3 regions of the Gordonia sp. PP30 genome follow, and region 1 is predicted to be linked to each of the others. Evidence: riboswitches for the same ligand, from Rfam matches in the RefSeq annotation. Region 1 holds a riboswitch; each other region holds the start of a gene.

Region 1 (7,378 bases):
GGCAACTCCTGCTGATTCAGGATGCTGCGGGCCAGGATGTCGGTCCACACCAGAAGCAGAGCGCCGAGCAGCGCCGTGACCGGCAGCATCCGCCGGTGCAGCGGCCCGATGATCAGGCGGGCGACGTGCGGCACCACCAGCCCGACGAAGCCGATGATGCCGGAGTTCGCGACGATCACCGCGGTGCACAGCGAGACGGCGATGTACAGCGTCCAGCGGGTCGCGGTGACGGAGATGCCGAGGCTCGACGCGGCGCGGTCGCCGAATGCGAAGGCGTCGAGCGTGCGCGCGTACGACCAGACGACGCCGAGCGTGAGGATCACCATGACGGTGACCAGCGTGGTCGACGGCCAGCGGGCACCGGCCACCGAGCCGAGCGTCCACCGCAGGACCGCGGCGGCCGCGTGCGGATCGCTGAAATAGACGAGCGCCGACGAGATCGCGGCGCCGCCCTGTGCGACGGCGACGCCGGCCAGGATCAGCCGGTTGGGCAGCAACGCCCCCGTCCGGGTGGTCGCGATCGCGAAGACCAGAGCCAGGGCGCCGAGCGCGCCGACGAACGCGGCGACACCGACCGGGCCGAGGCCGGCCCCCACCCCGACGCCGAGCCCGGTCACCAGGACCAGGACCGCGCCGACCGATGCCCCGGACGACATGCCCAGCAGGTACGGGTCGGCCAGGACGTTCCCGGTCAGCGACTGCAGGACGGCGCCGGCGACGGCCAAGCCGGCGCCGGCCGCGGCGGCGGTCACCACGCGCGGCATCCGCAGATCGACGACGATGTACTCGTTCCCCGCGCCGACACCGGTGTGGAACCCGAGGCGTGCGCCGACCGCCGCCGCGACGTCGCCGAGGCTGAGTCCGACCGAACCGATCACCACGCCGGCGCCGATGCTCAGCGCGACCAGCACGACGAGCACCGCCACCAGCATCGGAAAGGTGACGCGCGATCGGCGCGGCGCGGCCGGTGCGCCGGTGGTCCGGGTCAGCGCTTCGCCAGCGCGTCGGACAGCGTCACAGCACCGTCGATGGTGCGCGCCCCCGGCGTCGACTCGGAGAACGGGATGACGATGTACGACTTGTTCTTCACGGCCTTCAGGCCCGCTAGCGCCGGGTCGCTCTCCAAGAACTGCCGCTTGGCGTCGGCGCGGGAGAAGTTGGCGTCGATCAGCACGATGACGTCCGGGTCGGCCTTGATGACCTGCTCCCAGCTGGTGTCGGCCCAGTTGCCGTCCAGGTCCGCGAAGACATTCGTGGCGCCCACCGCGTCCATGATGAGTTGCGGTCCACCGCTCTTCGCGCCGACCGAGGGGGTATCGGTGGCGTCGTCCCACCACATGATCGTGGTGCCCTTGCCCGCGTCCTTCTTCTTGAGCTCGGCGAGGGTGTCGCGCATCTTCTTGTTCACGCCGTCGGCGGCGTCGGTGCGGCCGAAGAGCTTGCCGTAGTCGGACACCTCACCGGCGATCGCATCCCACGACGACGCCGCGCGGTCGGCCTTGTTCTCGCAGCCGAAGGGCGAGACATAGGTCGCGATGTCCAGCTTCGCCAGCTCCTCGCGCGTGCCGATGCCCTTGTCAGCGAACGCCGAACCGTACGACGCGGCCACGAGATCGGGCTTCTTGCTGATCACGGTCTCCAGGTCGGGGTACTTGGGGGCGATGACCGGGATCTTGTCGTAGGCGGCCTTGAACTGCGGGGCGATCTCGTCGTCCAGGTAGGCCGTGCCGATCATGTCGTTCTCGGCGCCGATCGCGAGCGCCGACTCGGTCGCGCCCTGGTTGACGGTGATCGCGCGGGTGGCCGGGGCCTTCAGCGTGACGGTGTGACCGCAGTTCTTCAGGGTGATCGCGCCGTCGGTGGCCTTGTCGTCGGTGCTGCTGCCGCAGGCGGCGAGCGTGAGGGTGAGCGCGGCGGCGGTGCATGCGGCCGCGACGGTGGTGAGGGTGCGCAAAGCGACCCGCCTTCCATATCTCGTGGAATCGGTTCACGTCGCGGCCGGTCTCCTGGCTACGCAGGGTCTACCGGGAACCACACCTTCCCGGGCGCTGAGCGCCCAGTGGCTGGGGACATACCCCGTCGTGGTACCCGGACCTGCTCACAGTGGCGAGAACCGCGCCGGCACTTCACCGGACTTCCCGAACACCGCGACGTCGCCTGCATGGTAGCGCGCGAACGGTGGGACGCTATCGGACAGGTACACAGGTACTTCTGTCGATGATCACCGGCGACCGGGTCCATCGTGGGAACATTCCTTGATGAGGTCACCGCGTGCCGGCATGCATGGCACGGTTCGTCATCGTGTCGGTGCAGTGCTGGCGATCGTCCTCCTCGCCGTCGTCGGGCCGGGGTGGCGATCGGCTCCGGTCTCGGCGGCACCACCGATCCCGCCGCCCTCGGCGGACCCGTTCTACCGATACGACGGTCTGCTCGGCGCCTATGCACCCGGCGCGGTGCTCCGGACCCGGTCGGTGCCCTTCGGCTACCGCGGGGCGACGGCGCCGATCCGCAGCTCCCAGGTGCTGTACAGGACCACCGATCAACAGGGGCGGCCGACGTCGACAGTCGCGACGATCCTTCAGCCCCCGGTCACCGGACCGCCGAAGCTGCTGTCGTATCACATGGCCTACGATGCGCTCGGGCCGCAATGCGACCCGTCGTACACGCTCACCGGCGCGGGTTCCCCCGGCGCGGCCGGAACCCTGGAACAGGGTGTGATCAGCGGATATCTCTCCCAGGGGTACACGGTGGTGGTGCCCGACTACGAGGGCCCCGATCTGCAGTGGACCATCGGGCGGGAGGCCGGATACGCCGCGCTCGACGGGGTCCGCGCGACGCAGAAGATCCTGCGGCTGCCGACGACCACGCCGGTCGCCATGGCCGGATACTCCGGCGGTTCGGTGCCGACGCAGTGGGGCGCGGAGGTGGCGCCGTCATACGCCCCGGAGATCCGGCTCATCGCCGCTGCGGCGGGCGGACTTCCGGTCAACCTCGCGCACAACCTGCCCTACGTCAGCGGAAGCAAGGACTGGGCGGGAGTGATCCCGGCGCTGATCGTCGCCTATCGGCGCGCGTACTCGCTGGACACCGATGCGTTCCTGTCCGCACGGGGCAAGAAGATCGTCAAGACGGTGTCGTCGCAGTGCATCAACGCCTTCGCCGCGAAATATCCGGGGCTGACCGACGCGGACATGGTACGACCGCCCTACCGTTCGCTGCTCGACGTGCCGGGTGTCGTGCGGGCGATCAACGACAACATCATGGGCACATCCGGTACCCCGCGCATACCGATGCTCCTCGGCGTCGGTGACGTCGACGGCACCGGTGACGGGGTGATGATCACCCGCGACGTCGAGAGTCTCGCGTACTCGTACTGCCGCCGCGGTGTGCGGGTGTCGTACGCGCAGTTCACCGGCAAGGCGCATGGAGAGGCGTTCATTCCCTTCCAGGAGCAGACCGCGCGCTTCCTCACCGACCGCTTCGCAAGGAGGCCGACGGCCTCGAACTGCGCCACGCTGAGACCCGGTGGCGGCCTCAGCCCGACCTCGGTGCCGTGACGGCACCGACCGATGAAGGAATCGCCATGGCCGGTCCGTTCGACTCGCACCTGAACCGGGTGTTCAGCAAAGGGTTCTATCGGGACAAGGACTTCGACTTCTCGGTGCGGTGCGTGCTCGGCGCGTCGGCGCACGGGGGCTCGGATGTGGGGGAGGTACTCGCCGCCATCGACGGCGTCCCCGACGGTGATCATCAGCGCTGGTTCGACGCGTGGCTCGCCCTGGGACGACGCGTGCGGGCCGACGCGGACGCCGAACGCGACGCGGGCCGGACGGTGAGCGCATCGTCGTCGTACCTGCGAGCGGCGACCTACTTCGCCGTCGCCGTGAACGCGGCGAGCGCACTCAAGCACGACGACCCGCTCCTTCCGACGTTCCGCCTGCAACGCTCCAGCTGGGACGCGTTCGTCGACGCGTGCGGACAACGTGTCACCCGCGTCCAGATTCCGTACGACGGCACGACGCTGCCCGGCTACTTCTTCCGGACGGTCGGCCACGAGCAGCGCCCCACGCTGATCATGGTCAACGGCAGTGACGGAGCGATCAGCGACCAGTGGTCCTCCGGAGCTGGCGCGGCCCTGGCCCGCGGCTATCACGTGCTGATGTTCGACGGCCCCGGACAGCAGTCGATGCTCTTCGAGCGGGGGACCCGATTCCGCGCCGACTGGGGCGCGGTACTGACGGCCGTGGTCGACTTCGCGGTGGCGCAGGACGGCGTCGACCCCGACCGCCTGGTGGGGTACGGGATCAGTCAGGGCGGCTACTGGCTGCCTAGCGCGCTCGCGACGGAGCACCGGCTCGCGGCCGCGGTGGCCGATCCGGGCGTCGTACGCGTGGCGGCATCGTGGGAGTCGTCGATTCCCGCGAGCTTGATGAAGCTCTTCCACGCGGGAAAACGCGAGGCGTTCGACCGCGACATGGCCCTCGGAATGAGACTCTCGCCGACCGCGGCGCGGACCTGGAAGTTCCGCGCCCGGCCGTACGGGCAAGACAGCTACTACGACACCCTCGCCGAAGTGGATCGATACGTCCTGTCCGACACTGAGGCCGCGCGGATCACGACGCCGCTGATTCTCACCGCTCCAGAACACGAGCAATTCTGGCCGGGACAGTCGGAGATGCTCGCGGAACGGACCGGTGGTCGCGCCGAGGTGGTGCACTTCACCGCGGCGGAGGGCGCCGACTACCACTGTCAGCCGCTGGCGCGCCGTCTCACGGAGACACGGGTCTTCGCGCGGCTGGATCAGATCCTGACCTAGCGTCGCGTGCAGCCCGTGTTCGATGTCAGGCTTTTGATGGCAGGCTGGGACCATGATCTTCATTGTCGCGAAATTCACCGTCAAGCCCGAGTACGCCGACGACTGGATCGCCCTGTCGCGGCCGTTCACCGAGGCGACGCGCGCCGAGCCGGGGAACCTCTGGTTCGACTGGTCGCGCAGCGTCGACGACCCGAACGAATACGTCCTGGTGGAGGCCTTCGCGGACGACGCCGCCGAAGCCCACGTGACCAGCGAGCATTTCCGGACGGCGCAGCGTGAGCTGCCGCCGCTGCTCCAGAAGACCCCGAGCGTCCGGAACGTCCGGATGGACCGGGACGAGTGGGATCTGCTCGGGGAGATGGCCGTCGACTGACCGTCGTCGCCGCGCCGATACACTGAACGCCGTGACGGAAACCTCGGCTGACCACCCGCGTCCTGTCCTCGTCGTCGACTTCGGTGCCCAGTACGCGCAGCTCATCGCGCGACGGGTGCGCGAGGCCCGCATCTACTCCGAGGTGATCGCGCACGACGCGCCGCTGTCGGAGTTCCTCGCCAAGGACCCGGCCGCGATCATCCTGTCCGGCGGCCCGGCGTCGGTGTACGCCGAGGGCGCCCCGACCATCGATCCGCAGCTCTTCGACCAGGGCATTCCGGTCTTCGGCATCTGCTATGGCTTCCAGAAGATGACCGCTGCGCTCGGCGGCACCGTCGCCAACACCGGCGGTCGCGAATTCGGCCGGACCATGCTCGACGTCGCCGCCGCCGACAGCGCGCTGTTCCACGGGCTGCCGGAGTCGCAGCCGGTGTGGATGAGCCACAACGATGCCGTGCAGGCGGCTCCGGAGGGCTTCACCGTGACCGCGTCCACGCCGGGAGCGCCGGTCGCCGCCTTCGAGTGCCTCGACCGGCGCATGGCCGGCGTCCAGTACCACCCGGAGGTGCTGCACACCCCGCACGGCCAGGAGGTTCTGACGCGCTTCCTCTACGAGGTGGCCGGGCTCACGCCGACGTGGACCGCCGCGAACATCGCCGAGTCGCTGATCGCGGACGTCCGCGCCCAGGTGGGCGACGAGGGTCTGGCGATCTGCGGCCTGTCCGGCGGCGTCGACTCCGCGGTGGCCGCCGCGCTGGTCCAGCGCGCCATCGGTGACCGGCTGACCTGCGTCTTCGTCGACCACGGTCTGTTGCGGGCGGGGGAGCGTGAGCAGGTGCAGACCGACTTCGTCGCCGCCACCGGGGCACGACTGGTCACCGTCGACGCCGAGGACACCTTCCTCGGACACCTCGCCGGGGTGTCCGATCCGGAGACCAAGCGCAAGATCATCGGCCGCGAGTTCATCCGGTCGTTCGAGGGCGCCGTGTCCGACGTCCTGGGCGATCAGGCCGCCGCGGGCAAGAAGGTCGATTTCCTGGTCCAGGGCACCCTGTACCCGGACGTCGTCGAATCCGGCGGCGGCTCCGGCACGGCCAACATCAAGAGTCACCACAACGTCGGCGGCCTGCCCGAGGACCTGGAATTCGCGCTGGTCGAGCCGCTGCGCCTGCTGTTCAAGGACGAGGTCCGCGCCGTCGGCCGCGAACTCGGCCTGCCCGAGGAGATCGTCAGCCGTCAGCCGTTCCCGGGCCCCGGCCTGGCGATCCGCATCGTCGGCGAGGTCACCAAGGACCGTCTGGAACTGCTCCGCAAGGCCGATCTGATCGCCCGCGAGGAGCTGACCTCGGCCGGGCTCGACGGCCAGATCTGGCAGTGCCCCGTCGTGCTGCTGGCCGACGTCCGCAGCGTCGGCGTCCAGGGCGACGGCCGCACCTACGGGCATCCGATCGTGCTGCGCCCGGTCTCGTCCGAGGACGCGATGACCGCCGACTGGACGCGGGTGCCGTACGAGGTCCTGGAGATCATCTCCACCCGGATCACCAACGAGGTGCCCGACGTCAACCGCGTGGTCCTCGACGTGACGAGCAAGCCCCCCGGCACCATCGAGTGGGAGTGAGATCCCGCTACGGGATCACCAGCACCTGGCCGACCTGGATGCGGTCCGGGTCCGGTCCGATCACCGCGGTGTTCGCCTGGTAGATCTTCCGCCACTGATCGGCGGCGCCGTACTGCGCCTTCGCGATACGGGAGAGCGTGTCGCCGCCGCGGACGATGTAGGTGTGTTCCGCGGACGACTCGGCGCCGCCGTGCCCGGCCGCTAGGCAGCCGGTGGCCGCCGGAGGTACCGGGGTGGCGACGACGGCGACGGGGGTAGCGGTGTCGGCGGGCGTCCCGCCCGGGTTCGGCGCTTTCGGTACCACCCGGCACTGGAACGCGATGATGAACAGTTCGTCGGGGCCGGTGCTGGTCGTGGTGATGCCGGGATCGACGGGCTGCGGCTCGGGCCGCTGCATCCCGGTGTCCGGCCGCATCGCCGGGACCGACATCTCGAGCTGCGCCCGGCTGACGTGGGTGAGTCGCGCGTTGGGGAAGCGCTCGAGGATTCGTGCGTCGGTCGTCACCGGCGCGGTGTCGGCCGGCGGGGCCGCGGGCTCGGCGTTCACCAGTGACGTGACGGCCGCGATCGG
Region 2 (7,378 bases), 130 kb from region 1:
GGGCATCACCGCCGAGGAGTTCGCGGCCGACCCGACCGCCTACGACATCCCCGATTCGGTGGTCGGCTTCCTGCAGGGTGAACTGGGTGAGCCGGCCGCCGGGTGGCCGGAGCCGCTGCGGGAGAAGATCCTGGCCGGTCGCAGTTCCTCGCTCACCGAAGAGGTGCTGTCGGCGGAGGACCAGGCGCTGCTCGCGGCTCCCGGTCCGGAGCGGCAGGCCGCGCTCAACCGGCTGCTGTTCCCCGGCCCGACCGCCGAATACCTCGCGCACCGTGCCGAATACGGCGACACCTCGCGACTGCCCGCGTACCAGTTCTTCTACGGGCTGCAGCAGGGCTACGAGCATCGCGTGATCCTGCGCGACGGCGTCCAGCTGCTGATCACGCTCGAGGCGGTCAGCGAGCCGGACGTGGCCGGCATCCGCACCGTCATGTGCACGCTGAACGGCGAACTCCGGCCGGTGCCGGTGCTTGACCGCACCGCCGACGTGACCGTCGAGGTGCGTGAACGCGCCGAGAAGGACAACCCGCATCACATCGGCGCGCCGTTCGCGGGCGTCGTGACCGTCTCGGTGCACCCCGGTGACGAGGTGGCCGCCGGCGACGTGATCGGCACCATCGAGGCGATGAAGATGGAGGCCTCCATCTCGGCGCAGACCGGGGGCGTGGTGAAGCGGGTCGTCGTGCACCCGGCCACCGAGGTGGGTGCCGGCGACCTGCTCGTCGAGCTGGAATGAGAACCGGACCGGCATAGCCTGGATGTCATGGATCTGACCCGGGACGTGGCGGCGCGGCGACTCTCCTCGTGGGAGCGCCGCGCCGCGGCGTCGTCGCCGGAGCTGAAGCGGGCGGCGGTGGCGATCACCGTGGTGCCGTCGGCGGGCTCAGGTGGCGGCGAGGGCCCGGAGCGGGGGATCTGGGTGATGCGGCGGGCCAAGTCGCTGCGCAGCCACTCGTATCAGTTCGCGCTGCCCGGCGGGCGTGTCGACCCGGGGGAGACCGCGATCGAGGCGGCCCTGCGGGAACTCGACGAGGAGCTCGGCGTATCGCTCGGCGAGGACTCGGTGATCGGCGTGCTCGACGACTACGAGACGCGCTCCGGGTACGTGATGACGCCGGTGGTGTGCTGGACCGACGAACCCGTGGTGCCGGTGCCGAGCCCGGACGAGGTGCACGAGCTGTTCTTCGTCACCCTCGACGAGGTCACCGCGCCGCCCGAGTTCGACGCGATCCCGGAATCGCCACGCCCGGTGATCCGCCTGCCGATCTTCGGCTACTGGGTGCACGCACCGACCGCGGCGGTGATCTACCAGTTCGCGGAGGTGGTCGTGCGCGGGCGACGGACTCGAGTGGACCAGCTGGAACAGCCGGTCTTCGCCTGGAAGTAGGGGTCGGCCCGGTGGAGCCACCACCGCCAGCCTGGTCGCTGCCAGCCCGGTGGAGCCACCACCGCCAGCCCGTTGAGCCGGTCAAGCCGCTAGGCGCAGACCGTGTCGAAACGTCCTCTTGACTGGTGGGCGTTTCGACACGCCGCCTCGCCCTGGCGGGCTCGGCGACGGCTCAACGGGCTGAGAGGACCCGGCGGCGCCTCGGCGGGATGTTGGGGTTCGGCGCTGTCTCGTTGAGCGGCCGCTGTCAGCTCGTGGGGTGTTACCGCGGGCCTGGTGAAGCCACCGCCGCCAGCCCGTTGAGCCGGTCAAGCCGCTAGGCGCACACCGTGTCGAAACGCCCTCTTGACTGGTGGGCGTTTCGACACGCCGCCTCGCCCTGGCGGGCTCGGCGACGGCTCAACGGGCTGGTGGGGGACCCGGTGGCGGCTCACCGGGCTGTTGGGGTTCGGTGCTGTCTCGTTGAGCGGCCGCTGTCAGCTCGTGAAGCCACCGCCGCCAGCCCGTTGAGCCGGTCAAGCCGCTAGGCGCAGACCGTGTCGAAACGCCCCCTTGACTGGTGGGCGTTTCGACACGCCGCCTCGCCCTGGCGGGCTCGGCGACGGCTCAACGGGCTGATGCTGATGGGACCCGGTGGCCGCTCAACGGGCTGATGGGGCTCGCCGGCTCAGGCGCGGACGGCCTTGGCGGCGTCGACCATCGCGGTCAGGGCCGCGGTGACCTGCTCGGTGGTGCGGGTCTTGAGGCCGCAGTCCGGGTTGACCCACAGGCGCTCGGCCGGAACGGCATCCAGGGCCTCACGCAGCAGCGTGGTCATCTCGCCGGCGTCCGGGACGCGCGGCGAGTGGATGTCGTACACGCCCGGGCCGACCTCGTTCGCGAAGCCGATCGCGTTGAGGTCGTCCAGAACCTCCATGTGCGAGCGGGCGGCCTCGATCGAGGTCACGTCGGCGTCGAGGTCGGCGATGGCACCGATCACGTCGCCGAACTCCGAGTAGCACAGGTGCGTGTGGATCTGCGTCTCGTCGGCGACGCCGGAGGTCGACAGCCGGAACGCGCCGACGGCCCAGTCCAGGTACGCCTGGCGATCAGCGGACTGGAGCGGCAGCAGCTCGCGCAGGGCGGGCTCGTCCACCTGGATGATGCCGACGCCGGCGCGCTCGAGGTCGACGGTCTCGTCGCGGATGGCGAGGGCCACCTGGTCGGCGGTGTCGGCGAGCGGCTGGTCGTCGCGCACGAACGACCACGCCAGGATGGTGACCGGGCCGGTCAGCATGCCCTTGACGATCTTGTTGGTCAACGACTGCGCGTGGGTGATCCAGCCGACGGTCATCGGCGTGGGGCGGGCGACGTCGCCGTACAGGATCGGCGGGCGCACACAGCGCGAGCCGTACGACTGGACCCAGCCGTTCTGCGTGGCGAAGAAGCCGGTGAGCTGCTCGGCGAAGTACTGCACCATGTCGTTGCGCTCGGGTTCGCCGTGCACCAGGACGTCGAGGCCGATCTGCTCCTGCAGCGCGATGACGGCGGCGATCTCGGCCTCCATCCGCTCGCGGTAGGTGTTCTGGTCGATCTCCCCGGTCCGCAGCTGCTGGCGGGCCTTGCGTATGTCGCCGGTCTGCGGGAACGAGCCGATGGTCGTGGTCGGCAGTTCCGGCAGCTTCAGGGCCGCGCGCTGGCGTTCGCGGCGGTCCGCGGCGTCGTGGCGGCGGCGGTCGGCCTCGGCCAGGGCCGCGAGCCGATCGCGGACGGCGGCGTCGTGCAGGCGCGGGTCGGTGGCACGGGAGGCCAGGGCGTCGCGGGCGGCGTCGAAGGCCTGCTTCTGGGCGGCGCGCCCGTTCTTCAGTGCCCCCGACAGTGCGGCGACCTCGGCGAACTTCTCGCTCGCGAAGGCGAGCCAGCCGCGCAGGGCGTCGTCGAGCTCGGTCTCCGGGGCGAGCGAGTACGGGACGTGCAGCGTGGAACACGACGTGCTCACGGCCAGTTCACCGACCGCCGGCCGCAGGTCCTCCAGGGTGGCCAGGGCGGCGTCGAGGTCGGTGCGCCAGATGTTGCGGCCGTCGACCACACCGGCCACGACCAGCTTGTCGTTCAGGCCGGCGGCCTTCACCGACTCGGCGGAGCCGTAGACGAGGTCGACGCCGACACCCTCGACGCGGGTGCGGGCGAGCGCGGCCAGCGACTGGCCAGCGTCGCCGAAGTAGGTCTGCACCAGGATCTTCGGCCGATCCGGGGCGCTGGACAGCCGGGTGTAGACGCGCTCGGCGAGCTCCGCGAGGCCCTCGTGGGCGTCGGTCATCAGGACCGGCTCGTCGAGCTGCACCCACTGCGCGCCCGCGGCGTCGAGCTCGGCGAGGAGCTGCTCGTAGAGGGGGAGCAGGTCGTCGATGCGGCTCAGCGGCTCGGCGGCGTCGTTCACCGCCTTGGCGAGCGCGAGGAAGGTGATCGGGCCGATGACGACCGGGCGGGCGGGCATGCCCTGCGCCGTCGCCTCCCGGTACTCGGCGAGAACCTTGGTCGGGTCGAGGGCGAAGACGGTGTCCCCGTCGATCTCCGGGACCAGGTAGTGGTAGTTGGTGTCGAACCACTTCGTCATCTCCAGCGGGTGGATGCCAGTGTCTTCGCGGCCCGCTCGCTCCGCTCCCGGCGCCGAGGCGCCGCGGGCGGCGGCGAAGTAGCGGTCCAGCGGATTCTCGACGCCCGCGACGCGCGGCGGGAGCGCGCCGAGGAGCACGGCGGTGTCGAGCATCTGGTCGTAGTAGCTGAAGGTGCCCGTCGGGATCGAGTCGAGTCCGGCGGTCAGCAGCTCGGCCCAGCCGGTGCGGCGCAGCTGCGCGGCGACGCGCTCCAGCTCGGCGGCGTCGATCCGGCCGGCCCAGTACCCCTCGACCGCTCGCTTGAGTTCACGATCGGCGCCGATCCGGGCGGTGCCCGGCACGGTGGTGGTGAAAACCATCTTTCTTCTGTTCTCCTGCATACAAGGGTGACGACGAACGCCCTTACCGGAAGCGGAGACGAAGAGCCCCAGAGACGAAAAGCCCCAGAGACGCGCTTCGACTTCGCCCAGGTCCACGAGGCGGAACGTCACCGGATGCGGCGCATCCGGTACAACGGGCAGGTCTTCGGGCTCATCGGCGCGCGTCGGGAGAGTGACGCTCCTACTGGCCGTCGCTTCCCGGCCGCTGGGGGCGGCCAGTGCGTGGTGACGGCGGTCGTTCCGATATACCGCTGCGGGTCAGCTCCGGAGTCTCACCGGATTCCCTCTCGCGACATCCACCGCGTCGTGCGATGCCTGCCGCTCGACGTCCGCGCGGTCACAGGGGCTCCTGGGCGACGGCGCGACGGACGAACCGATTGCGGGTTCAGTGTAGGTCGCGCATGGATGGGGTGTCACGACGGCCGGCGGGAGTGGGTTTAATTCGGGGCCCGGCTTGACGCCCACCGATTCGGTGGGCAGCGCCCAGTGAGTGGGTCGTCGCCCACTCTGCGGTGTGGGCGACATCGAAATCGCTGGCACGGGCTGTGGACAACCCGGGGCTCACTGGTACAGGTCTGTGGACTGTCGTTCGACGAGGGCGCCGGAGTGGCCTTTCCTTGGACCATGACCATCGCGATCGACGACCTGCCCCGCGACCGCTACGGGTTGATCCGGCGCGCCTCCGCGCACCAGGCCGGGGTGTCCGACGATCGGCTGTGCGTCGCGGTGAGAGCCGGGTTGCTGGTGCGGCTCTGCCGCGGTGTGCGGGGTGAACTGGTCCCGCTGCTCCGGTCGTGGCTGCGGCGGCTCGGAATCGGCGTCGGATGACCGGCGCGGTTCTTGCCCACGGAGTCGGCCAGCACTTCGTCGCCCACTCCGCGGGCTGGGCGACGACGAAGTCGCTGGCAGCGACGTGGACCGGCGGGCCGCGGGAAGCGCGCGTAAACTGGGCTCATCATGTCGCTCGGTGAAGTCGCCACCGGCGGCCGGTCGGGGCCGGTCGTCGGGGTCGTGCTGGTGTCCCGGGGCGACGAGGGGGCCGTGCCCGACGACAGCGACGACATCCCGCAGCTCGAGCGGCTCCGCGCACTTCTGGCGGGGTTCGGCGCCGGCGGATGCGGCGACCTGTATGTCGCGCTCGGCAGCCGGGTGGTTCAGGCGCCGCGGGACTCGTCGACCGCCTTCTACGTGCCCGAATGGTACGACGCCCTCGACGAGACCGTCGGCGCAGCGCTGACCTTCGCGGCCGGCATCGACGGCGTCGCCGGGGTCCTGGTGCAGACCATCGACAGTCAAGACCTGGGCGACGTCGGCGTGGCCCGCGTCCTCGACGCCGCCGCGGGGCGGCCGGAAGTGCTGGTGCGGGCGTCGTGCCACGGGCATCTGGCGCAGCCGGTGTACGTCGGGGCGGGACTGCTCACCGACGTCTCCCGGGTGATCGCAGACTCCGGCGGCGCGGTCCGGTATCTCCGCGAGCACGCCGGTGAGGTGGTCACGGTCGATTGCAGCGATTTGGCCGGGCCGGTCGTGGACGTGCTGGGCTGAGCGTCGGCCGACTTGGCTCGGGGGCGTTTCGACGAGCCCGCCAGCAGCCCGTTGAGCCGTCGCCGAGCCCGCCAGGGCGAGGCGGCGAGCCGAAACGCCCGCCCGTCCGGGGGCGTTTCGACACGGTCTGCGCCTAGCGGCTTGACCGGCGGGGCGGGCGGGTGGGTCCGCTCGGCGGGCGGTAGCAGGGCGGCCCAACGGGCGGTGGCAGCGCGGTTCGGCAGGCGGTGCGAGGTCCGCTCGACGAGCGGCGGCAGGGCGGCTCAACGGGCGGCGGGAGGGCGGTTCGGCGGGCGGTGGCTCGGCCGGGGGTGGACGACGGCGGCCGCCCCCGGGAAGTCCGGGGGCGGCCGCTGTTTCAGCCGGTCAGTCGCGCGAGGCGGTGATCGCTTCGATGATCTTCGGGCGCAGCTCGGCGGCCTTGATGATCTCGTCGGCGGAACCGACCTGGACGGCGCGCTCGATGCTGTGCACCGCGTCGAACTCGGCGGCCACCTCGGAGAGCTTCTCGGCCCGCACGCTGGCGCGCACCTCTTCGAGCTCGGCCGACAGCGACGCGTGCTCGGTGTCCGAGGCCTGCTCCAGGCGATTCTGCAGGTCCTGGACGCGCGGGTCGTTCTCGGTGCGCGTGCGGACGTCGCCGGCGAAGACGACGGCCGCGGCGGGAGCGCCGCCGAGCACCGAGGCGAACGATCCCTCGATGGCCAGCACCGTCATGTTCGGGTTGAGCGCCTTGGAGAATACGACGAACGCGCCACCGTGGTAGCGGGAGATCACGCAGAAGACGATCGGGCCCTCGAAATTGATGATGGCCCGGCCGATCTCGGCGCCGTACTCCAGCTGCAGCTTGCGCAGCGACTCCGGTGAGCCATCGAAGCCGGACAGGTTGGCCAGCACGACGACCGGCCGGTTGCCGCTGGCCGCGTTGATCGCGCGCGCCGCCTTCTTCGACGACTGCGGGAACAGCGTGCCCGCGCTGAAGGTGTCCGGGCCGTCGGCCGGCAGGAAGCCACGACGGGCGATCGGCGTCGACTCGATGCCGATCAGGGTCACCGCATGCCCGCCCATGTGGGTGTCGTGCACGACGACGGTCTCGGCGTCGGCCATCCCCGCCCAGCGCTCCAGCGACGGCAGATCCTGGTCGACCACCGCGCTCATCACCGAACGGATGTCGAACGGCTTCTTGCGATCCGGGTTGCCCAGGGGCGAGAAGATCTCGCCGACCGTGGCGAACTCGGAGCCCTCCAGCTCGTGCGGGAAGTCCGAGATGTCGCGGTCGACGGGGTCACCGGTCACCGCCGGGCGCGGCCCGTCCTCGCCGGGCACCACATAGCTGTGGTCGTAGTGGCTCATCACGACGCCGATGGCCGCGGTCAGATTCGGCGCCCAGTACTGTGCCTCACCGTTCGGGCCCATCACGCGGTCGTAGCCGCCGATCCCGAAGTTGTCCTCCGCGGACACGCCGCCGG
Region 3 (7,378 bases), 1.3 Mb from region 1:
GCTGACCTACGCGTACCGCGATCGCCGCGCACGCAAGGGTGAGTTCCGCAAGCTGTGGATCCAGCGCATCAACGCCGCGGTCCGCGCCAACGACATGACCTACAACCGCTTCATCCAGGGCCTCAAGCTCGCGGGTGTCGAGGTGGACCGCAAGGTGCTGGCCGACCTGGCCGTCACCGACCCGACCGCCTTCACCGGCCTGGTCGAGGTCGCGCGCAAGGCGCTCCCGGCCGACGTCAACGCGCCGGCTGCCTGATCGTCGCCGATCAGCACCCACCGAAACGACCCGTGATGGACGTTCTCACCGAACGCTCGTCACGGGTCGTTTCGCTGTCCAAGCTTCATCGCGCCCCGGTACGACGTGCCGAGGGCCGTTTCCTCGCCGAGGGCGCCAACAGCGTCGACGCCGCCCTCGCCACCGGCCGGGCACAACAGTTGCTGGTCCGGTCCGACGACGCCGAGCGCTTCGCCGGGCTCATCGACCGCGCCGAAGCGGCCGGTCTTCCGGTGCACCTGCTCAACGCGCGCGCCGCGGACAAACTCGCCGAGACGACCACCGCGCCCGGCATCATCGCGGTCTGTGAACTCCTGACCGGACCGGTGGACGACGACGCCCTCGCGGGCGCCGGATTCCTCGTCGTGGCCGTCGAACCACGGGAGCCCGGGAACCTCGGCACCCTGATTCGCTGTGCCGACGCGATGGGCGCCGACGCGGTGGTGCTGCTGGGGGACTGCGTGGACCCGCACAACGGCAAATGCGTCCGGGCCAGCGCGGGCAGCGTCTTCCATGTCCCGCTGCTGACCGACCGTGACATCGCCGGGGCGCTCGACCGTATCCGTGCTGCCGGCCGCACCACCCTCGCCACCACGATGGACGGGGAGGTGCCGCTGCCCGCCGCGGGCGAGCTGCTGGCCCGGCCGCACGCGTGGCTCTTCGGCAACGAAGCGCACGGCCTGCCCGGCGACGTCCTTGCCGCCGCCGACCATCGGGTGTCGATCCCGATCCGCGGCCGCGCGGAGAGTCTCAACCTCGCGGCCGCGTCGGCGATCTGCCTTTACGCCTCAGCTCACGCCGGGAACTGAACCTTCTGCGGCGTCGCCGTCTTCTCGGTCTTGCTGCCGTTGCCGAGCTGACCGATCTCTCCGTCACCCCAGCAGTAGAGGTCGTCGCCGGAGCGGGCACAGCTGGTCAGCGTGCCGGTCATCACCGCGGTGACCTTGCTGAGGCCGTTGACCTGACGCGGTGAGTTCACGATCTTCGGATCACCGGAGCCGCCGGCCTGCGAGTAGCCGTCGCTGCCCCAGCAGTACACGTCGCCCGACGCCACCGTGCACACGGTGTTCAGGTCGGTGGTGACCGCTTCGACCTTCTCCACTCCGCTCACCAGCGCGGGCGTCGTCTGATCGCTGGAGCCGTCGCCGATCGGGGCGCCCCAGCAGTACAGCTGGTGGTCGGCGACGGCGCAGACCTGGCTGAACCGGCTGGTGCTCGACGACCCGCCGCCGACGGCGATCGAGGTCACCTTCTTGTCGAGGAGATTCCCGACGAGTTGCGGCTGGTACTCGTCGCTGGTGTTGCCGTTGCCGAGCTGGCCGTTGCGGTTATCGCCCCAGCAGTAGGCCTTGTGCTCGGTGGTCAGGGCACAGGTGGTGCCCAGCCGCATCGAGATCGACGCGACGCCGCCGATGCCGTCGACCTTGGTCGGGGTGTTGATCTGGCCGGCGCTGGAGCCGCGTCCGCCCTCGCCGTTGGCGTTCCAGCCCCAGCAGTAGACGTCGCCGTCGGAGACCGCGCAGGTCGTGTGGAAGTCGGTGGCGATCGCGGTGACCTTGCCGAGCCCCGGCACCTGGTAGGGGGTGCCGCGGTCGCCGTCGTCCTGGTCGCCGAGGACGCCGAACAGGCCGCTGCCCCAGCAGTACGCGTGGCCGTCGGCGACGGCGCACACCGAGATCGTCGCCGACGAATCACTGCTGCTCGGCAGGTATCCGCCGACCGAGACGGCGGTGACATTGGTCAGGCCGTTGATCTTGACCGGTGTCGCCCGGTCGTCCTTGGTGCCGTCGGCCAGCTGGCCGTCGCCGTTGTTGCCCCAGCAGTACAGCGCGTCGTGCTGGACGGCGCAGACGGTGCCGACGAACGACGCCAGCTGAGCCTGTGTGGCGGCGGACGCGGTCGGTGGCGCGTCGTCGTCGCCGCCCATGTTCGCGAGGAAGATCCCGAGGGGCACCGCGACGATGACCACCGCGGCGATCGCCGCCAGTGAGATCCACAGCGCCTTGCGGCTCTTCTTCGGCGGCACGGGCGCGCCGGGATAGCCGGGCTGGCCCGGGTACGACGCCATCGGCGACCACGCGGTCTGTCCGGCCGTGCCCGGCACGCTCGGATGGCTCTGCTGACCGGGGAATCCGGTGAAGCCGGGCGGCATCGCCGACGGCTGGCCGCCGGTGTTCGCGGTCGGATACGACGGCTGGGAGGGATGTGACGGCTGGGAGGGGTGCGACGGCTGACTCGGCGCGCCGGCCGGTGGCACCGGCGCCACCGCGGTCGCGGTGCCGCCCGGCGTCTGGCCGAGCGCGCGCTGCAGTTCCGCGGCGAAGGTGCGGCAGTCGGGGAAGCGGGCGGCCGGGGCCTTGGCCATGGCGCGCTCCAGCACCGGGGCGAGCGCGGCGAGGTCGGGACGGACCTGGGCGATCGACGGCGTCGGCTGCTGCAGGTGCGCCATCATGATCGCGGCCGAGGTGTCCCCGTGGAACGGCGTGGTGCCGGCCAGCAGCGTGTACGTGGTGCAGGCGAGCGCGTACTGATCGGACATCGCGTCGGCGGTCTGGCCGGAGATGATCTCGGGCGCCGTGTACGCCATGGTGCCGACCACCGAGTTCGCCGCGGTGAGCTGCGGCGAGTCGGCCAGCCGCGCGATGCCGAAGTCGAGCACCACGGCGCGGCGGAGCTTGCCGTGCTCGTCGCGGGTGATCACGATGTTCGCCGGCTTGATGTCGCGATGCACCACCTGCCGCGCGTGCGCGTAGTCGAGGGCGTCGGCGACCTGTGAGACGGCGTTGATCACGTCGGCGGTGGAGAGCCGCACCGACGCCAGGTCGGGGCCGTCGAGGTAGCTCATGGTGAACCACGGGGCGTCGTTCTCCACGCCGTACGCGTAGACGGTGATGATGCTCGGGTGATCGAGGGCGGCCGCGGTGCGGGCCTCGTTGGTGAAGCGCGTCTGGAAGTCGGGGTTCGAGGTCCCGCCGACCGAGATCACCTTCATCGCTTCCCGGCGCATCAGATGCGGGTTCTCGACCAGATAGACGTCGCCCATGGCGCCCGACCCGAGCTGGGCGACAACCCGGTAACCGGCGATGTCAGAACCTGGTGCGACGGGCACTATTCCTCCTGGGCGAGAGCGACGGGGGCAAAGCTTGGGACAAACCTACCGTGATCGGGGTCCCGCGAACGTGCTGCAGCGGCCCCAAGAGACAAGTCGAGTAGTCCTGCGGGGTGCCCGATGCGTAGATCTACCCGGTGCCGGGAGAGTGGATCGCGCCCTGGATGCGACCTTCGTGGCAAATCGGTCACCGGCTTGACCTGCGGCGATGTCGGGTGGTCGGCTTGAGAGGGTACGACGGCCAGCGGAACCCGGTGGGACTCCGGGACGGTGGCGCCACTGTGAGATCACCGGATGGCCGGGGATCGAGTCAGATACGCGGCCGTCATGCTCGATATCCGACGACGACGGGGCGCACCACCCCGAAGGAGGCCCTCCCGATGAGCACACATGTTTCGACCCACGACCCGCGCGCCGGCATCTCCGCCGAGGCGCTGTCGGCCGGACGCGTCGCCCTGATCCTGAGCATCACGGTGCTGCTCGCACTGCTGGCGTACTACTTCATCGGTGTCGACGAGGGCATGACGTCGGTCTTCGGCAAGACGATGGTCGTGCACGAATGGGTGCACGACTCCCGTCACTTCCTCGGCTTCCCCTGCCACTGAGCGGGGACCGACATCATGGAACTCCGTGTCATCGGGCGCGGAGCGCTCGCCGGTCTGATCGCGGGCGTGCTGGGCTTCGTCTTCGCCAAGGTCTTCGCCGAACCCGTCATCAACAAGGCCATCGACTACGAGTCGGGGCGCGACGACGCCCTGCACGCGCTGAATCAGGCGGCCGGCCGGGCGGTCGAACCGGACGGGCCGGAGATCTTCAGCCGGACCATCCAGTCGACCGTCGGGATCGCCACCGGCATCATCGGGTTCTCCATCGCCATGGGTGCGCTCGTGGCGGTCGCGTATGTGGTGCTGCACGGCCGGTTCTCGATCCGTCCGCGCACTCTGGCGTGGCTGATCGCCGGTTTCGGCTACCTCGGCGTATTCCTGCTGCCGTTCGTCAAGTACCCGGCCAACCCGCCGGCCATCGGTCACGACTTCACCATCCAGACCCGTGGACACCTGTACCTGGGCATGGTGGCCATCTCGCTGATCCTGCTCGGCCTGACCGTGTACGCGGCGGTCAAGCTGACGCCCCGGCTGGGGCGCGGCACGTCGATCATCGTCAGCGTCGTCGGGTTCCTGGTGGTCTTCGGGATCGCGCTCGCGGTGATGCCGTCGCTGGGCGATCTGTCGGCGAACGTGGCGCACAGCGGCCAGTTCGGTTTCGCCCGGGCCGCCACCGAGACCCCGCAGCCGATCACCAATATCCTGTCCACGCCGCTGACCATCGACGGCAGGACCGTCGCGCCCGGACAGATCGTCTATCCCGGGTTCGACGCCGACGTGCTGTGGAAGTTCCGGTGGTACTCGCTGCTCAACCAGACGCTGATCTGGCTCGTGATCGGACTCGTCTTCGGCGCGTTGGTGGACCGGCTGTTCGATCCGGCTCCGCGGCGGGCCGTTCGTGAAGAGGCGGCCCCCGTCGGGGTGTGACTCGACCCCGGCAGGGCGGTGCGGAGCATCCCGTGACGGTGCTGCCGACCTCCGTTCCCGCCGCGCCCGGCTCGTCGTGCAGAAGACCGCCCGCCGCCTGCCCCTTCGGGTCGCGGGCGGCGGGTCCGGGTGCGTCGACTAATCTTGTGGTGCATATTCGCCAGTCGAGCCCAGGGAGAACACGTCGGTGTCTGACGATGTCGTTGAGAGCAGTTTCCCGTCCGCGGAGGAGCTTTCCGCCGCGGTGACCGCCGCGGTCGCCGCCTTCGGCGATGCGCGGGACCTGGCGGCGCTCGCCGAGACCAAGGTGGCGCACGTCGGTGACAAGTCGCCGGTCGCCCTGGCACGACGCGCCCTCGGTGCGCTCCCCAAGCAGGAGCGTTCGGCGGCGGGCAAGCTGGTCAACGAGGTGCGGGGACAGATCGCCGCCGCCCTCGACGAGCGGACCGCCGAACTGACCGCCGAGCGGGATGCCGCGGTGCTGGTCGCCGAGACCCTCGATGTCACGCTGCCCGCGGCGCGACGCCGGGCCGGCGCCCGCCACCCGATCACGGTGATCGCCGACCAGGTCGCCGACGTCTTCATCGGCATGGGCTGGGAGATCGCCGAGGGCCCGGAGGTGGAGACCGAGCATCACAACTTCGACGCGCTCAACTTCCTGCCCGATCATCCGGCGCGCTCCATGCAGGACACCTTCTATATCGCTCCCGAGGGGTCGCGGCAGGTGCTGCGGACGCATACGTCTCCGGTCCAGGTGCGATCCATGCTGAGCCGCGAGGTGCCGATCTACGTCGCCTGCCCGGGCCGGACGTTCCGCACCGACGAACTCGACGCCACGCACACCCCGGTCTTCCACCAGATCGAGGGCCTGGCCGTCGACAAGGGGCTGACCTTGGCGAACCTGCGCGGCACCCTGGAGACCTTCGCGAAGGCGCTCTTCGGCCCGGACACCACCACCCGCATGCGCGCCAGCTACTTCCCGTTCACCGAGCCCTCCGCCGAGGTCGACGTGTGGTTCCCGGGGAAGAAGGGCGGCGCCGGCTGGGTCGAGTGGGGTGGCTGCGGCATGGTCAACCCGAACGTGTTGCGCGCCAGCGGCATCGACCCCGACGTGTACACCGGCTTCGCGTTCGGCATGGGTCTGGAACGCACCCTGCAGTTCCGCAACGACCTGCCCGACATGCGCGACATGGTGGAGGGCGACATCCGTTTCACCCTCCCGTTCGGCGCGGCGCTCTAAGCCCCGGCCCACCGCAGACACCGTCACACCCCGCACTCACGCGAAAGAAGTTCCCCGTGCGCCTCTCCCAGTCCTGGCTGACCGAAGCACTGCAGGCCGGAGCTCCCGGCTGGTCGGCGTCGACCGATCAGATCGACGCCGGCTTCGTCCGCGTCGGATTCGAGATCGAGGACGTCGAACCGTTCCCGGCCGTCACCGGTCCGCTGGTGATCGGGCGGGTCGCGGAGATCGAGGAACTCACCGAGTTCAAGAAGCCCATCCGTTTCTGCCGCGTCGACGTCGGGGACCGGGCGAGCGCAGCGACGGGGGATGCCGAGGCCACCGACGCGGGCACGACGCTGCAGGAGATCGTCTGCGGCGCCCGGAACTTCGCCGAAGGCGACCTGGTGGTCGTGGCGCTTCCCGGTTGCGTGCTGCCCGGTGACTTCGAGATCGCCGCGCGGAAGACCTACGGCCGGGTCTCCAACGGCATGATCTGCTCGGTGTCCGAACTGGGTATCGGCACCGACCACGCCGGCATCCTGGTCCTCGCGCCGGGGACCGCCGAGCCCGGCGCCGACGCGCACGAGGTACTCGGTCTGAACGACGTCGCGATCGACGTCAACGTCACCCCGGACCGCGGCTACGCGTTCTCCATGCGTGGCCTCGGCCGCGAACTGGCCAGCGCCTTCGCCGTCGACTACGCCGACCCGGCGGCGGTCCCGTCGATCGCTGAGCCGGCCGAGGGAGTCACCGGGCCGACGCCCTGGCCGGTGCGGCTCGACGACGACGGCAAGGCCACCCGCTACACCGCCCGCGTGATCGAGGGCGTCGACGCCACCGCGATCTCCCCGTGGTGGATCGCCAAGCGCCTGATGGTCGCCGGGATCCGGCCGATCTCGGCCATCGTGGACGTCACCAACTACGTGATGATCGAGCTCGGCCAGCCGCTGCACGCGTTCGACGCCGACAAGGTGACCGGCACCGTCGTCGTGCGGGCCGCACGGGCGGGGGAGAAGCTGACCACCCTCGACGGCGTGGAACGCACCCTCGATCCCGAGGACGTGGTGATCGCCGACGACTCCGGCCCGATCGCGCTGGCCGGCGTGATGGGCGGCGCCGCGACCGAGGTCACCGACGGCACCACGCGCATCCTGCTGGAGTCGGCGAACTTCGACCAGGTCCGCGTCTTCCGCACCGGCAAGCGGCACAAGCTCAGCTCCGAGGCCGCCAAGCGCTTCGAA

What was found. A riboswitch is a leader RNA that binds a small molecule or an ion and turns the genes downstream of it on or off. The one in region 1 is predicted to bind cobalamin.
Region 2: linked by a shared signal. The riboswitch ahead of metE (5-methyltetrahydropteroyltriglutamate--homocysteine S-methyltransferase) and the one ahead of MYK68_RS05975 (ABC transporter substrate-binding protein) in region 1 are both predicted to bind cobalamin.
Region 3: linked by a shared signal. The riboswitch ahead of MYK68_RS11925 (CbtB domain-containing protein) and the one ahead of MYK68_RS05975 (ABC transporter substrate-binding protein) in region 1 are both predicted to bind cobalamin.

Annotation. Positions count from the first base shown of each region.
Region 1 is NZ_CP095864.1:1,289,034-1,296,411, forward strand. Features, by position in the region: gene MYK68_RS05970 (FecCD family ABC transporter permease) at 1-920, opposite strand, end outside; gene MYK68_RS05975 (ABC transporter substrate-binding protein) at 986-1,954, opposite strand; cobalamin riboswitch at 1,980-2,165, opposite strand; gene MYK68_RS05980 (lipase family protein) at 2,280-3,557, shown strand; gene MYK68_RS05985 (alpha/beta hydrolase family protein) at 3,584-4,816, shown strand; gene MYK68_RS05990 (putative quinol monooxygenase) at 4,869-5,189, shown strand; gene guaA (glutamine-hydrolyzing GMP synthase) at 5,221-6,807, shown strand; gene MYK68_RS06000 (LysM peptidoglycan-binding domain-containing protein) at 6,815-7,312, opposite strand.
Region 2 is NZ_CP095864.1:1,420,330-1,427,707, forward strand. Features, by position in the region: gene MYK68_RS06545 (pyruvate carboxylase) at 1-736, shown strand, start outside; gene MYK68_RS06550 (NUDIX hydrolase) at 764-1,387, shown strand; gene metE (5-methyltetrahydropteroyltriglutamate--homocysteine S-methyltransferase) at 2,055-4,343, opposite strand; cobalamin riboswitch at 4,484-4,679, opposite strand; gene MYK68_RS06560 (hypothetical protein) at 4,989-5,192, shown strand; gene MYK68_RS06565 (hypothetical protein) at 5,322-5,909, shown strand; gene MYK68_RS06570 (ATP-binding protein) at 6,276-7,378, opposite strand, start outside.
Region 3 is NZ_CP095864.1:2,582,192-2,589,569, reverse strand. Features, by position in the region: gene rplT (50S ribosomal protein L20) at 1-256, shown strand, start outside; gene MYK68_RS11935 (TrmH family RNA methyltransferase) at 292-1,083, shown strand; gene MYK68_RS11930 (protein kinase domain-containing protein) at 1,068-3,383, opposite strand; cobalamin riboswitch at 3,579-3,724, shown strand; gene MYK68_RS11925 (CbtB domain-containing protein) at 3,764-3,988, shown strand; gene MYK68_RS11920 (CbtA family protein) at 4,004-4,915, shown strand; gene pheS (phenylalanine--tRNA ligase subunit alpha) at 5,103-6,155, shown strand; gene pheT (phenylalanine--tRNA ligase subunit beta) at 6,212-7,378, shown strand, end outside.